Regions from separate parts of the Exiguobacterium sp. ZOR0005 genome, predicted to be linked through region 1. Evidence: riboswitches for the same ligand, from Rfam matches in the RefSeq annotation. Region 1 holds a riboswitch; the other holds the start of a gene.
What was found. A riboswitch is a leader RNA that binds a small molecule or an ion and turns the genes downstream of it on or off. The one in region 1 is predicted to bind thiamine pyrophosphate.
Positions count from the first base shown of each region.

Region 1 (7,395 bases):
CGTGAGTCTGTTCCCGTTATTTCGGACCGTGTAACACGTCGTCATAAATCGCGTAGTCGTTCTTGCCGTCTTGCTTGATTTGATACATCGCCTGATCGGCTTTATGAATGAGCGTATCGAGGTCGACCCCTTGCCCCGGAGAGAGACTCACACCGATGCTCGCCCGAATCGGGATCGATTGCCGTCCGAGCAAGAACGACTCCTCGCTGAGCGTCCGTTGCAGCCGTGTGACAAAATCGATGAGACGAGGCTCTGTCACATCTGTCAAGAAGATGTAGAACTCGTCGCCGCCGACCCGGGAAGCCAGACCGTTTTCCGGTGTGACCGATTCGAGCACCGTCCCGAGATGAATGAGGAACTCATCGCCGACTTGATGACCGTACGTGTCGTTGATGCCTTTGAACCCATCAAGGTCGAGGATGATGAGGGCAAGTGTGTCCGCTTGAAGCAATGCTTGATCGGCTTGCTCATAAAACGCACGGCGGTTGGCGAGTTTCGTGAGCGGGTCGTGATACGCGAAAAAGCGAATCGTCTGTTCGGCCTCTTTGAACGAGTGCACGTCCCGGATGAGGATCATGCCGTGGACTTTTTGATCGATATAGACGAAGTCGCCATCGATGACGACATAACGCTCTTGCCCCGTCTTCGTTTGAATCTTCGTCTCGAACTCGAGAAATTTCTTTTGTGCTTGGAAGTGCTGGCGGTAATGATGACACCACTCTTCCCGCTTTTTCTCCGGCAACAAGTCGACGAAACGTTCGTTGACGACCCGGACCGTATGGAACAACATCCGGGCGGCCGGGTTGGCGCTCTCGATGCGCCCGGTGTCATCGACGAGCAAAATCGCGGACGGGTTCAAATTGTAGAGCGTCCCGTATCGTTTCGCGTACGAGGCCAAGAAGTCGAGGCGATTCATCGCCACGACGAGTGCGACGGCCCACACGAGACCTCCATACATATAACCGTACGGCGGCATGACACCGCGGAATTGGAAATAACCGAACACGATGTCCCAGACGAGGACGGCGAGTGCCGTCCAAATGAGCATCCTCAGAACACGCTGATGCTCGGTTCGTTCTGCTCGTTTGAGTGCATAGATAAGCAAAAGGACGATGAGAAAGTGGAACACGTTCCCAATCGTCATCGTGATCAAATACGAGGCGTTGAACTCAGGGTATAGCCAAATCCCGACTTGGTCGAACCGTTGGCTGTTGATGATGTTCTCTTGACGGATGAACGTCAAGGCGACCGGAATGAGCGGTAAATAAAGGACATATGGGTAGAGCCATTTCGGAAGTCTGGCTCCGACACCGGTCACTTTAAAGATAAAGTGGACCGAGCATACAAAAATCAAAATCCCAGCGTTTCCGAACCAGTACGTCACGAAGGCCGGACTGAGCTCAATCGGCGACAAGTGGCGCCCGAACTCTGCCATGAAGAGCATCGCATAGCCGAAGACGAACAGACTGAGCAGCCGATGTTCGACTCGTCTAGGATTTCGAAGCAACACATCTAGCGCGAGATGGCTGAGCAAGAAGGCCGGTAAGAGATAAACGACCATATACGTAAACAGTGCGGTCATGGATAGACCCCTTTCTCAAGACAGATACGTCTATATTTTCTCTATCGGACGTTTCGTTTCCTTTATCGAGCCAAAGGGCACATTCCAAAAAAAAACGAACGGAACAAAGTCCGTTCGTACCTGTTATAGTGTGTCTTCAATCGCCGTGTCACCTTTGACGAGGTCGATCGCTTTATTGTAAGCCGCATCATGTCCGATCACGTGGGCGAGGAAAGCCGCCACGTCGGCGCGTGGAACTTCACCGGTCGACACGTCGCCCGTCTTCACTTTTCCGGTGCCAGCGTCATCCGTGAGCGCACCTGGACGAACGATCGTGTATGTCAATCCGCTCTCTTCGAGCACACGGTCCGCGTGATGTTTCGCGACGTAATATGGTTTCATCTCATCCGGCCATGCCGAACGGTCTTCCGCTTTCAACGCGCTCACCATGACGAATTGCTTCACGTCTTGTTGTTTCGCGGCTTCGATGCTTTTCGCTGCGCCGTCTAAATCGATCAACAACGTCTTATCGGCTCCGGTGTTCCCGCCAGAACCGGCTGCGAACACGACGACGTCGGCGTTGCCGATAGCGTCCGTCAAGTTCGCGACATCGCCTTCAAGGTCACCGAGCACGGCCTGATAGCCCTTGTTTTTAAAATCCTCAAGCTGTTCTTCTTTTCGTACCATCGCCGTCACGTCATGCTTACCTTCCTCATGTAAGCGTTCGACGAGCTGTTTCCCAATCTGTCCGTTCGCACCAATTACAAATACGTTCATTTGTCTTCCTCCTCGAATCGAATTCAGAGACACTTGAAACGTCGTGTGGCTGTTGCCACGTCCGGCGCCGAAGCGATGGCCGAGATGATGGCGACCCCGTCGGCCCCGTCACGTCGAATCTCTTCGACGTGCTCAGGCCGAATGCCCCCGATCCCCACGATCGGGAGCTCCCGATACGCCGCCCGCACTTCACGGATGAGCGTCGTGCCGTTCACTTCACCGGCGTCCTCTTTCGAGTCCGTCGGCAAGACGGGTCCGATGCCGACGTAGTCCGCATGCTCGATGGCCGTCGCCGCTTCTTCGAGCGAATGCACCGAAACCCCGAGCCATTTGTCTGCCCCGATCATCTGTCTGACGCGATGGGCTGACACATCTTCTTGACCGACATGTACCCCGTCCGCATCGAGTTTCAATGCCAAGTCGACGTCGTCGTTTACGATAAACGGCACACCGTACGTGCGACAAAGTTGAAACAACGCTCGGGCCACCGCTTCTTTTTCATCTCCATACAGTGCCTCTTTTCCTTTTTCGCGAAATTGGAAACATGTAACGCCACATTGGAGTGCCGTCTCGACCGTCCGGAAGATATCTTTCGTGTTCGTCGTCCCACAGATGAAGTAAAGCTCTAGCCGTTCAGCGAGCCCGGCTTGTCGTGATCGTTTCAAGCGTCACACCCTCCTCTCCATACGTGCCGTACGCCCAGTGGTTCGTCGGCCCATGTCCGGCACCGATATCGAGACCGTGCGTGATCGCGCTTTGGATGAACCGCTTCGCCGTCACGGTCGCCTCGATGATCGGACGACCTTTGGCGAGCTCGGCCGTGAGCGCCGCCGAGAACGTGCACCCGGTGCCGTGCGTGTCAAACGTCTGGATACGAGTTGCCGAGACGAGGAAAGCCTCTGACGCCGTCAAGACGAGGTCTTCGGCACGTTCCCCTTCGAGATGTCCCCCTTTTAAGACGACCGCCTTCGCGCCTAGTGACAAGATCCGTTCCGCCGCCTCAAAACGGTCTTGAAATGAACGAATCGTCAAACCCGTCAACACCTCCGCTTCCGGCACGTTCGGCGTGACGACCGTCGCGAGGGGCAGCAAGGACGTCTTGAGCGCCTCGACGGCTGTGTCTTGAAGTAGGGACGCCCCACCTTTTGCGATCATGACCGGGTCGACGACGAGCTGTTTGAACGCATGCCGCTTCACGCCGGAAGCGACGGTCTCGATTCGGCTCGCATCGAACAACATCCCGGTCTTGCACGCCTCGATTGAAAAATCGGAACCGATCGCATCGAGTTGTTGCGCGAGCAGTTCGGTCGAGACCGCTTCAACGCCATGCACACCTCGTGTGTTTTGAGCCGTGACTGCCGTCAAGACGCTCGTGCCGAATACACCGAGCTCTTGGAACGTCTTCAAGTCGGCTTGAATGCCGGCGCCGCCGCCTGAGTCGGAACCGGCGATCGTCAACACTTGTGTGCGCTTCATGAGACCACCTCGATCCGGTCGCTCGGTAGTTCGACCGCGGTCATCTTACCGAGTTCGTTCAAGAAGTGGATCGGGAAATCGCCCGACCCTTCGGCACGCATTGTCGCGAGTTCCCCGCAACGGGCGTACCCGGCGAGCGCCGTCGACGTCGCGGTCATCGCATCGGACTCGACCGCAAGAAATGCGCCGACGACCGCACTGAGCAAACAGCCGGTCCCGGTCGTCCGTGTCATCACTTCGGTCCCTCCTTTGATTTCAATCGTCACGTCCCCGTCACTGACGACATCCGTCTCTCCGGTCACGGCAACGACACAGCGATACCGCTTGGCCGCCTCGCGCGCGATGTGTGTCACGTCATGCAACGCTTCCCCGCCATCGACCCCTCGCGTGTGGGCCGTTCGGTCAATCAATGTCGCCATCTCACCGGCGTTGCCACGAATGACGGTCACTTGCACCTGTGCGAGGATCGCGGTCGCCACTTGACGCCGAAACGATGTCGCGCCGACACCGACCGGGTCGAAAACGATGGGACGTCCCGCAGCGTTTGCCGCTTGCCCGGCCCGAATCATCGTCGCTTCGGTCGATGCATCGAGCGTTCCGATGTTCAATACGAGCGCATCGCTCACTGTAGCCATTTCCGCCACTTCCTCGACAGCGGACGCCATGACCGGTGACGCGCCGACGGCGAGCAGACCGTTCGCTGAAAAGTTCGCGACGACGATGTTCGTGATGTTATGGATGAGCGGTCGCTCGGCCCGGACTTTGTCCCATAAATCGCGCTTCATCGGCTCACCTCCACCGGGACGTCCCACGTCTCAAGCGTCCATGCCATCTGCCAAAACGCCACTTCATAGTAACAGCTCTTCAAGAACGATTGACGATAACGGGTGCGCTCGACTTCGGTCGCCTGTTCGGCCAACAGATCGAGACGGTCAATCTGCTCTTCGACGAGTTCACGGAACCATTCCGACCCGTACGTGGCAATCCAAGCCGTATAGATTGGATGCTCCGGCTTCGCGTTTTTCAACCGTTCCCCGATCTCGTAGTACACCCAGTAACACGGCAGAATCGCCGCGAGCACATCCCCGAGCGTCGGTCCGGCTTGTTGCATGTGCATCGCGTATGCGTATGCGGTCGGTGCCGGCTCGAACCCACGTCTTTCTTCTTCGGTCACGTCAAGCATCGTAAAGAACTCACGGTGTAACGCGTGTTCAGCTTCAATCGTGTGTAGGGCATGCGTCAAAAATCGGCTCGACAGCTCCATGTCGTGCGATAAAATCGCTCCCTTCGCCTGCACTTTTGAGAACTGGTTCAAATAGTACGAGTCTTGCAAGACGTAGTGGCGAAACTTCGCCTCGTCGAGCGTTCCCTCACCTAGTGCTTGAACGAACGGGTGGTCAAAACTTGCTTGGAACAAAGCATCCGCCTCTTGTCGGATTTGTTGTGTGAACGTCATTTCCGTCTCCCCCTTTGTTGTATGAAAAAAGACGCCGCCTCCCATAACGGAAGCGGCGTCGGACATACACAGAGGGTGAGACAAGTCATTTCGCCCACTTCCCTACGCTAGCGTGAACTAGATCAGGTTCAAAGGGTCTGGACCTCGTCCATCTCAGCCGCGTCATGCGACTCCCCTAGTGGCAAACATTATGAAATTCGGTCGTCTTCGGTCACATCATACCAATCTTTTGATGAAATAGGAACCCTTCAACGTGAGAAGCGGCGGTTCAACACACTTCCCATATTGGAGAACCGTTCCGTTCCGAGTTTACGCCGATTCGAAGAGGCAAACACGTAATAATCGACTTTCCCCATGAAGTAAATCAAACGGAGGCCGGCGATAAAGAACGTGATCGTCGTACTGACTGCAAAACCGACGCCATACCAATCGATGCCTCGCGGAAGCAACAGCGTCGTGAACAAAGCGTTGAACGTGAAAAACGACAAGTTGACGAGAAGCGCACCACGCCGATCTTCGAAGTAGAGCAACAGTAGCGTCAACACGAGAATCATCGCATTCGCGAACGCGGCAAGTGTCGTCATCCGGAAGATTTGCCCAACTTCCTCTGGTACGCCGATCCAACCGACGAAGACACCGGCCATGAGCACCGCGAACAGTGTGACGACGCCTTGACTCCGGCCGAGGCGAATCAACTCATTTTTCAAGACGGTCGTCATCGTCTGTTTCGCTTTGTCGATTTGATGGAGTGCCCCGCCGTAATTGATGAGCCCATAAAACGTACGGTACCGTTCATAAAATCTCGTCTCGACGGCGACGACGAACAGCAACTGAGTCGGGACAATCGTCAAGTACGACCAAAACACGGCCGTGTCGTAGTAGGGATTAAACACGAACGAATCAGCGACGACCATCCGTCCCTCACCGAACCAGATGATGAAGTTCGTCACCCAAATCCCGAGGACGTACAAGACGCCGATTGCGAACAAGTCGGGGTAGAGATCAAAGTAACGGAAATAAGAGAACTCTCTCGTGGCGTAGCGGAGCGGGAACGTCCGCAACATCGCAAAGAATAATCCGAATAACGTCACGATCATCCCAGCGGTGAAGCCGGTCAACAACTCTAGGCTCGTCGGGTCTGCCATGATGCGGCTAATCAAGAACACGCCGCCGACCGCGATGAAACCACCGAGCAAAAAGCTGTATGCGATCGCCTGATAAAACTTGGCCGCGCTCAAAAACAAAAACATGACCCAGATGACGTTGATCGTCATGAACAAGACGAACAAAACGAGTTTATACACAAATGCGAGCGGGGAGATCATCCAAAAGATGCTGTACATGATGACCGCCGCGAGCATCGTCACTTTCAACATGCCGGTAAAGACGGGAAAGATCTCATGCGCCTTTTTCTCATAGAATAAGTCGGCGACGTAGCGCGTGACGACGAGCTGTTGAAAACTGAAGACAATTTGCGAAAAGATGAAGGCGTAAGACACGGACAGCATGAAAATCGTCCGTTCTTCCAGCGACAACATCGGCATTTGAAACGCCAGCCATTGAATCGTCCCGACGACCAAGATGACGATTAGCCACGGTCCTGACGTGACGAGGCCAGAGAACGTGTACGCCTTCAGCCGTGACGAATAGTAGTCTTCTTGAAACAGTTTTTGCAGTTTAAACCCGATGCCCGCCATACTGTTCCCTCCTCGCTTCATAGATGGCTTTGTAACGGTCGACGAACTGTTGCAACCGGTAATATTGACGCACGCGTTCGCGACCGTTCTTCCCGAAGCGCATCCGCTCGCGCGGATAGTCCATCATCCACTCGACTTTATCGGCAATCGCCTCCGGGTGGACCGGCGGAACGATGAATCCGGCCGGACCGAACGGGTCGTCCGTCCGGCCGTACAACAACTCCGAACACGCCCCGACATCGGTCGCCACCCAAGGGATGCCGGCGGCCATGCCTTCCAAAATAGCGAGCGGCTGTCCTTCCGAGATGCTCGTCAACAGCAATAAGTCAAACGTCGGCAGCCACTCTTGGACGTTCACTTTACCGACAAGTTCGACGTAGTCCGTAAGACCGCTCTGCTCGATGAGCAAACGGCACTCCTCTGCATAT
Region 1 is NZ_JTLB01000013.1:8,143-15,537, reverse strand. It holds gene L971_RS05405 (diguanylate cyclase domain-containing protein) at 17-1,582, opposite strand; gene L971_RS05400 (SDR family oxidoreductase) at 1,706-2,338, opposite strand; gene thiE (thiamine phosphate synthase) at 2,362-3,003, opposite strand; gene thiD (bifunctional hydroxymethylpyrimidine kinase/phosphomethylpyrimidine kinase) at 2,972-3,814, opposite strand; gene thiM (hydroxyethylthiazole kinase) at 3,811-4,599, opposite strand; gene tenA (thiaminase II) at 4,596-5,270, opposite strand; TPP riboswitch at 5,353-5,457, opposite strand; gene pelG (exopolysaccharide Pel transporter PelG) at 5,519-6,967, opposite strand; gene pelF (GT4 family glycosyltransferase PelF) at 6,948-7,395, opposite strand, start outside.

Region 2 (7,395 bases), on a different contig from region 1:
CAGTACCATGAGCGGCCACAGGACGCCCATCACCAAATAAACGTAGCCGAACAGCGCACCGAGCAGCCCGGTGACGACGATGCCACGCACCCCTTGATAGGCGTGAGCAAGACCGAACAAGACGCCACTTGCCAAGGCGAGCGACACATCGGAGAAATCGACATATAATGTGAGCGTGTAGAGCAAGACACCGCGAAAGATGAACTCTTCCGTGACCCCGGCTGTGAACGAGACGGCTTTCCACGCCTTCGCCTCATCCGCTGTCCTCGGGAGAAGCGCTTTCTCGATCTCGAGTTCATAGTGGGGACGGAGCATCTCCCGAAGGCGCGAGGAGGTCAGCACGGATAAGTAAAAGACGGAGAAGGCGCCCATGAGGACGCAACAAAGGACGAAATAATTCCACGCCCGTTCGTCGGTCGCCTCCGGCATGAACCCAAGTCCGACCGCCTCGGCCGGGACACCGAACAAGAACACGAGCGCGACGAGAAGAAGCGTCAGCCCCCATGCCGACTTGATCGCTTCTTCGTATACGCGGCTCCTTCCGAGCGAGGCGAGCATCGACTTCATCAAGCGGGCATTGAACAGTTGAATGATCAATAAATAGGCGAGAATGACGGTAAAGACGATTCGTTCGAGCATCGATATCCACTCCTGTCCTTCCTGTTAGCTATATGCTACACTATTCGGGTATTGTCTAGAAAGCTAGGAGGCGGTATCTTGAAACGATTGATGCTGCGACTGACCAGTATCATGCTTGTGGCGGTGTTGTTCTTCGTCGCAATCGGCTGGTTCGGTCAACATGAAAAAGTGAACAACGCGCTTTACCGTGCCTACTACGGGGACCATGGTGTCCCTGCCGACCACGTCGCGGTGTATGAGGATGCGGCCGACGCGTATGACGTCGATTGGCGTTTGCTCGCCGCCGTCCATCGTGTCGAGACGATCTTCTCACACAGCTCCTCGATGCGCTCTTCGGTCGGGGCGATCGGACCGTTCCAGTTCATGCCACGGACGTGGCTCGGCTGGCAGTATGACACGGACGATCAGAAAGGCGATGTGCCAGAAGACGAGATCGATTTGACCGATTTAACTTTAATCGAGCAATATGGCGGTCTCGGCCGTGACGGCAACGGCGATGGACAAGCCGATCCGCACAGCCTGATCGACTCGGCGCATACGGCAGCCTATTATTTGAGTGAACACGGCGGACAGACGAGTGATTCGAACGAGTCGATTCGTTCGGCCATCTTTGAATACAATCGAAGTGAGCAGTACGTCGACAACGTCATGTCGTTTTACGACCAATACCAGACCGAGGTCACCCTTCTCCCAGGAGACGGCAAGACGACGAAGCAACAAGTCGCGCGGTACACGATTCGCTATTTGGAATGGTTCGCCAAGTTGACGTGACAGGAAAATTACCAGTTGAAGTGAGGAAACGAAATGAACACGCAAATCGAGGAAGTGACGATTCGAGTCAAATCGATTTTCAACGACGATAAGACGAAACGTTATATGCGCTCTTACGAGTTCACGGATGTCGTCGACGGCGTGATCTGTGCCGTCATCATCTATTCGCCTCGGATGAGCGATGCGTTCTTGTCCGGGACGACGACACAACGCGCCTATATGCTCATGCGTAACCATTTGGATCAGCCGATTCGAGAAGTGCGCGTCATCAGCCTCGTCCCGACGCTCGCCATCAACGACAACTTGCCGTACGTCGAGTCCCAACTTGACGAGGTGAACTATCATTATGTCGAAGAGACGCTCGACGACGTCGAGAAAAGCGGCGGTATGGCCATCGTTGGTTGGGGGTCACCCGGCCGGCTCATGCATCACGCGACAGCCTACAAGTCGCTCTTTGCCGATCACGAGGCGAACATGTTCTGTATCGGCACGACGTCAAAAGGCGAACCGCAACAAATTCGTATGGCCAACGAGAACACCGTGCTCGAGGCGTTCAACAATGAATCAGTGAAACCGAAGTTTCGCATCGTGAAAGAGACAAAACAGGATGACTCCGAGTGAGTCATCCTGTTTTTTTAGCGTACACCTATCCATACACTTATTCCGAACAGCGCGACGAGAAGAGCCGCCAATAAAAAGTCGTTCTTTGTGACCGGGATCACCTCGTACGAAGAACGTCCTTCCCCCGTAAACCCGCGAGCCTCCATCGAGAACGCGATTCGTTCGGCTTGACGGATCGCCCCGGCGAGCAGCGGGATGAGCAGTTTTGGCGCGTGACGGATGTGATCCCGCCTCGTCTCCAAGCGCACACCTCTCAACGCATGTGTTTCGTAAAGTTGCATGAGCTCGCTCTTTAAAATCGGGAAAAAGCGAAATCCGACGAAAACGCTGTAGGCGATCTTTGGCGACAACTTTCCTTGCTGCATCAAGCTGTAGACGAATCGCTTCGGGTCCGTCGTCAGCGTGAAAAGGAGCGACAAAACCGTGAACGCCAACACGCGCAAGGCGAGTGTCAGAGCGAGCATCACGTTCTCCTCGGTGACGTCATTGCCGAACAGCGTGAACACGACTTCTCCGCTCGCCTCTCTGCCGAAGACGAGTGTCGTCCATAGCGTCCCGACGGCGGTCAATAAGAATGGGATCATGAACAGCCCCCATCGCTTCCAGCTCACGTCGGCGAAAAGCGTTTGCAGGAGAATCGTGCCGAGAAATACAGCGAGTGGTGTCCACGGATTGTACATAAAAGCGAGACCGAACATGAGACATGTCACGGTCATAAACTTGACGGTCGGGTTCATCTCATGAAATGTCATGACCATCCCTCCGTCAACAGCCCATGCCTCCGCAATAATTCCGGGTCGTCCCATAGCGAAGCATCATAAGGGCCGCTCAACTCCCCCTCATGCATCAAATAGTACGTGTTCGCGACCCGAGCAAAACTGAGGTCGTGTGTCACGAACAACACCGCCTGTCCCGCATCCGCACGTTCGGCCATCAAATCATGGAGCGCTCGAAGCGAAGCCTCGTCTTGTCCTGCCGTCGGTTCATCAAATGCGATCAATCGTTTCTCCGAGAGCATCATCACCCCGATGGCGAGTCGCCGTTTTTGACCGTGACTGAGTGAGAGCGGATGCGCATCCCGCAACGGTCCGAGCCCGAGCCGCGTCAACATGTCTTCGATCGGACGATCGTGCCCGTATTTGAGTTCACTTGTCAGGTCACTTGTCACGAACAAGTGTGCCGGGGATTGCGGGACGAACCCGACGTCACGATGATTGCGAGCCAGACTTCTGAGCCATGTCGACTTGCCGCTCCCGTTTCGACCGAGGATAGCGACGACTTCTCCCTCGGCGACGGTCAAGTCGCTCGCTGCGAGTTCAAATTCATTTCGTTTGAAATTCGGTATGTGAAATAAATTATATTCCCCTTTGTGGCTCCCAATCGATGCGAACGTATAGTCCGGGCGCATCTCGAACGGCCCATCCTTGACGATTCGTCCCTCCACAAGCTCGACTTGCCGGTCGAAGAAATCGCCCCATACGTACGGTCGGTGTTCAATGACGACAACGTTGACGGTGCGGGCGACGCCGTCGAACCAACGGACGAAACGATGCGCCGTCTCCGGGTCGAGGTGGGCGAGCGGCTCGTCGAGCAATAGCCATTCCGGTCGGCCGACCAAAGCACAGGCGACGGCGATCTGTTGCTTCTCGCCCCCTGACAAGTCATGGATGGTGCGGTTGCGATACTCGGACAAGCCGAGCGCATGCAAGATCGCCGTGACACGCTCCGACATCTCGCCCCGCGCGACCCCGAAGTTTTCGAGCGTGAAAATCAGTTCCTCCTCCACCGTCTGCATGACGAACTGACTGTCCGGATCTTGAAACACCGTCCCGACGCGCCGATTCACTTCACCGGCCGCGTACGTATCATACGATCGATTGAACAAGTGCAATCGTCCCGTCACGATCCCGTCACAGTTATCCGGATAGAGACGGTTGAACATAGCAAACAGTGTCGATTTCCCCGACCCGCTCGCCCCGGTGATGAGCGTCCTCCCATCCCGGAGCGTGAGCGTGACGTCCGACAAGACGTCGGTCGGCTTACCTGGATAACGAAACGTCAGCTGTTCCGCCTCAACCATGCACGCGTCCTTGCCGCGCGACGGCGTACCCTTCGAGCGCACCCGTCCGAAGCAACAAGTCACTCAATATCTTCCCTCCGAGTCCAGCGATGAGCATGCCGCTCGTCGCGCGGAGGGCGAACATCGTGGCGACGTATGTCGGACTGAGCGCCGCGAGACCGCCCATGACGTACGTATAGGCGAAGCTCGTCACGGCCGCACCGAACCCGGCGAGCATGAGCACCCAAAGGTCGTACCGTTTATAACCGGTCAAGGCGAACGCCGCCTCGGCCCCGAGTCCTTGAACGATCCCGACGAGAATGATCCGCGGACCGATGGCGTTCCCGATCATCATCTCGATCGTCGCCGCGAGCACTTCCGACAAAAACGCGGCGCCGGGCTTTCGAATGATGTAAGCCGCGATAATCGAGACGATGAACCAAATTCCGAAGATCCATTCGTAGGCGATCGGTCCGATCAAGCCGGCCCAAAGGTTCCCGACATGGACGAACGCCAAATAGACGACGGCGAACACGACCGATAACAGCGACAACAAGACGACCTCTTTCAACTTCCACGATTTAAGCATCATTGCGTTCCTCATGCGACGGACTGTTCACGCTGAACGTCACCGTCATGACGACGTGGCTCGTCTTCGCACGGACCCGGTCGAACGTCGCCTCATAAAACGAGAACACCGGCTCGATGTCGCCGTGGATGCCCGAGGCGTAATGCATCGAATCGTTGAACACACCACGTGATTTCGCGAAATCGATCTCTTCATAGATGATGTCCATATATTGCTCGTCACCGAGCGGATAGAGCGCGAACTGGGAGGAGACGTATTGGGCGCCGACCGGTCCGTTCACAGGCTCGCTCGTCACCTCGAGCAGGTTGTCCCCCATCGTGTCACCCGGGCAACCGACCGAGAACGTCCCGCTCATCGAGACGTGCGTCCCTGTCTTCGTCGCATGCGACAGGATTGATTTGGCCACATCGAACACGTGCTCACTCCGTCCCCGGATGACCGTCGAGACGTCATCGGTGTGGCGCCAGACGTTCTGTAAATCCGTCTCCTTCAATGCCCCTTTGATGACGCTCACGAAATCCGACGTCATCGGGCTCAGTGTAAAGCGGAACCCGACGATCGGGCTCGTTCCACATTGCTCGTTCATGTTGCATTCCCCCTTTTTCTATATGCACAAAAAAGCCGCATCCATGAGAATGCGGCCACTCGTCCAATTGAAGTCCATTAGAAAAAGTGCCACACTTCCTCACGCCGGTATTACCCGGATCGAGTCATAAGGGATTGGAGCCATGCTCACATCTCAGCCGAAGCACCCCTAGTGTAGTCCAATATATGCGGTTGTTCATGCAAGGAACAGTATAGTCGACTCGTTTGCGTTTGTAAACGGTTTATGAGAAAGTGACGACGCCGCTACCCGGGAGCGTGTCGTTCAACATCGTCCAATCGAGCGACATCTCATCGTCGGTCAACAGGCAGGCGTCGAGCGCTGATTCGACGGTCGCACGGTCTATCCGCTGCCCGATCAAGACGAGCTCGGTCTGGCGGTCGCCGTACGGCTCGATATAGTCCTCAGCAAGCTCCGGTTCTGCCGCGAACATGAGACGACGTTCCTCTTCTGGCAGCGTGGCGAGCCAGCGTCCGGCGTGCTCGAGCGTCGAGGCGTATCCGGCCTGCGAGAACAGGCAGGCGATGTCGTTGCGCGAGGCGATCCAAAGGAATCCTTTCGCTCGGACGACTTCCTCTGGGAACTGTTCGATCCACGCATGGAGTCGCTCCGGGTGGAACGGGCGACGACGGCGATAGACGAACGAGCTGATGCCGTACTCCTCGGTCTCCGGCGTGTGTTCTTCCGCCTCAAGCTCTTGAATCCAGCCGGCCGCGTGCATCGCCTGTTCGAAATCGAACAGCTTGACGTCTAGCAGTTCCGACAAGTCGACGTTCGAATGGACCGACGTCAACAGTTTTGCTGACGGGTTGAGCGTCTTCAACAGCCCGGCCATCTCGTTCAGTTCGGTGTCAGACACCCGATCGGCCTTGTTCAAGACGATGATGTCGGCGAACTCGACTTGGTCGACGAGCAGGTCGACGACTTCACGGACATCCGTCTCATCAATCGCTTGTTTCCGCTCGTGAAGCGACTCACCGGAGTTGAAGTCTTTCAAGAAACGGTAGGCGTCAACGACGGTCACCATCGCATCGATATAGACACGGCTCGTCAAGTCGATGCCGAGCGCGTCATCGGCATACGTGAACGTCTGGGCCACGGGAATCGGTTCAGAGATTCCGGATGACTCGATGATGATCCCGTCGAGCTCACGATCGTTCGTAAGCTCTTGTACCGCCTCGAGGAGGTCTTCACGGAGCGTGCAACAAATACAGCCGTTCGACAGCTCGACCAACTTTTCATCTGTCCGCGAGAAGCCGCCTTGCTCGATTAAGCGCTCATCGATATTTAATTCACTCATATCGTTGACGATGACGGCATATTTCTTGCCGGTGCGGTTGTTTAATATATGGTTCATTAACGTCGTCTTGCCGCTCCCAAGATAGCCTGACAACACAGTGACTGGAATTCGTTTCATCATTAACATCCCCTAAATAGTAATCATTACTTTTTAGATAATGAACGGGATTGACCGTGTTGTCAACAAAAAAACACGCTCGATTTGAGCGTGTTTCCAAACGTGGCTATTCTTCGAGCGCTTTCCGTTCCGCCTCGGAACGCGGGTAAGCGTTCGCTTGCCACTCGGCCCGATAAATCGAATCGAGCTGTGTCAAGCCGACCTCGTCCTCATCTTTGTCCGCGTCCACGCTCGGCGTCTCGTCCCACTTCGGTTCGAGATAAGAATGATCTATCGTCTCGCGGTCGTCGAGAAACTTTTTGATTCCGACTCGGGCCACCGCCGCGAGCGCCAGACCGATTCCCGCTCGAACGAGCATTCGTTTCACCATCGTTCTCCCTCCTTAACGTCCGAAACGATAAAGTGGCATCCCTTTCACTTCTGTATCGATTTTAAACACCGACCCTGCGTCCGGGTACGTTTCGAGCGCCTCCTCGTCCATGCCTTCTCGCGCCGTCGTGATGGCGAGTTGGTTCAAGTCGTCGCCGATAAAACAACACGATGTGACGTTCGGCGCCGGGACAGACACTTCGAGCACTTTTTCGCCCGTGTCCGGATTCCAGCGCGACACTTTTCCGCCGGCGAAGTGGGCGATCCATAAGTACCCATCCTCATCCGAGGTCATACCGTCCGGGAAACCGTCCTCTTCCTTGAAA
Region 2 is NZ_JTLB01000024.1:18,291-25,685, forward strand. It holds gene L971_RS10585 (CPBP family intramembrane glutamic endopeptidase) at 1-639, opposite strand, end outside; gene L971_RS10590 (lytic transglycosylase domain-containing protein) at 718-1,410, shown strand; gene L971_RS10595 (DUF1643 domain-containing protein) at 1,444-2,031, shown strand; gene L971_RS10600 (energy-coupling factor transporter transmembrane protein EcfT) at 2,046-2,783, opposite strand; gene L971_RS10605 (ABC transporter ATP-binding protein) at 2,780-4,111, opposite strand; gene L971_RS10610 (ECF transporter S component) at 4,104-4,679, opposite strand; gene L971_RS10615 (YkoF family thiamine/hydroxymethylpyrimidine-binding protein) at 4,672-5,265, opposite strand; TPP riboswitch at 5,345-5,445, opposite strand; gene L971_RS10620 (GTP-binding protein) at 5,507-6,700, opposite strand; gene L971_RS10625 (hypothetical protein) at 6,807-7,070, opposite strand; gene L971_RS10630 (SMP-30/gluconolactonase/LRE family protein) at 7,083-7,395, opposite strand, start outside.
Region 2: another riboswitch for thiamine pyrophosphate. It lies ahead of L971_RS10615 (YkoF family thiamine/hydroxymethylpyrimidine-binding protein); the one in region 1 lies ahead of tenA (thiaminase II).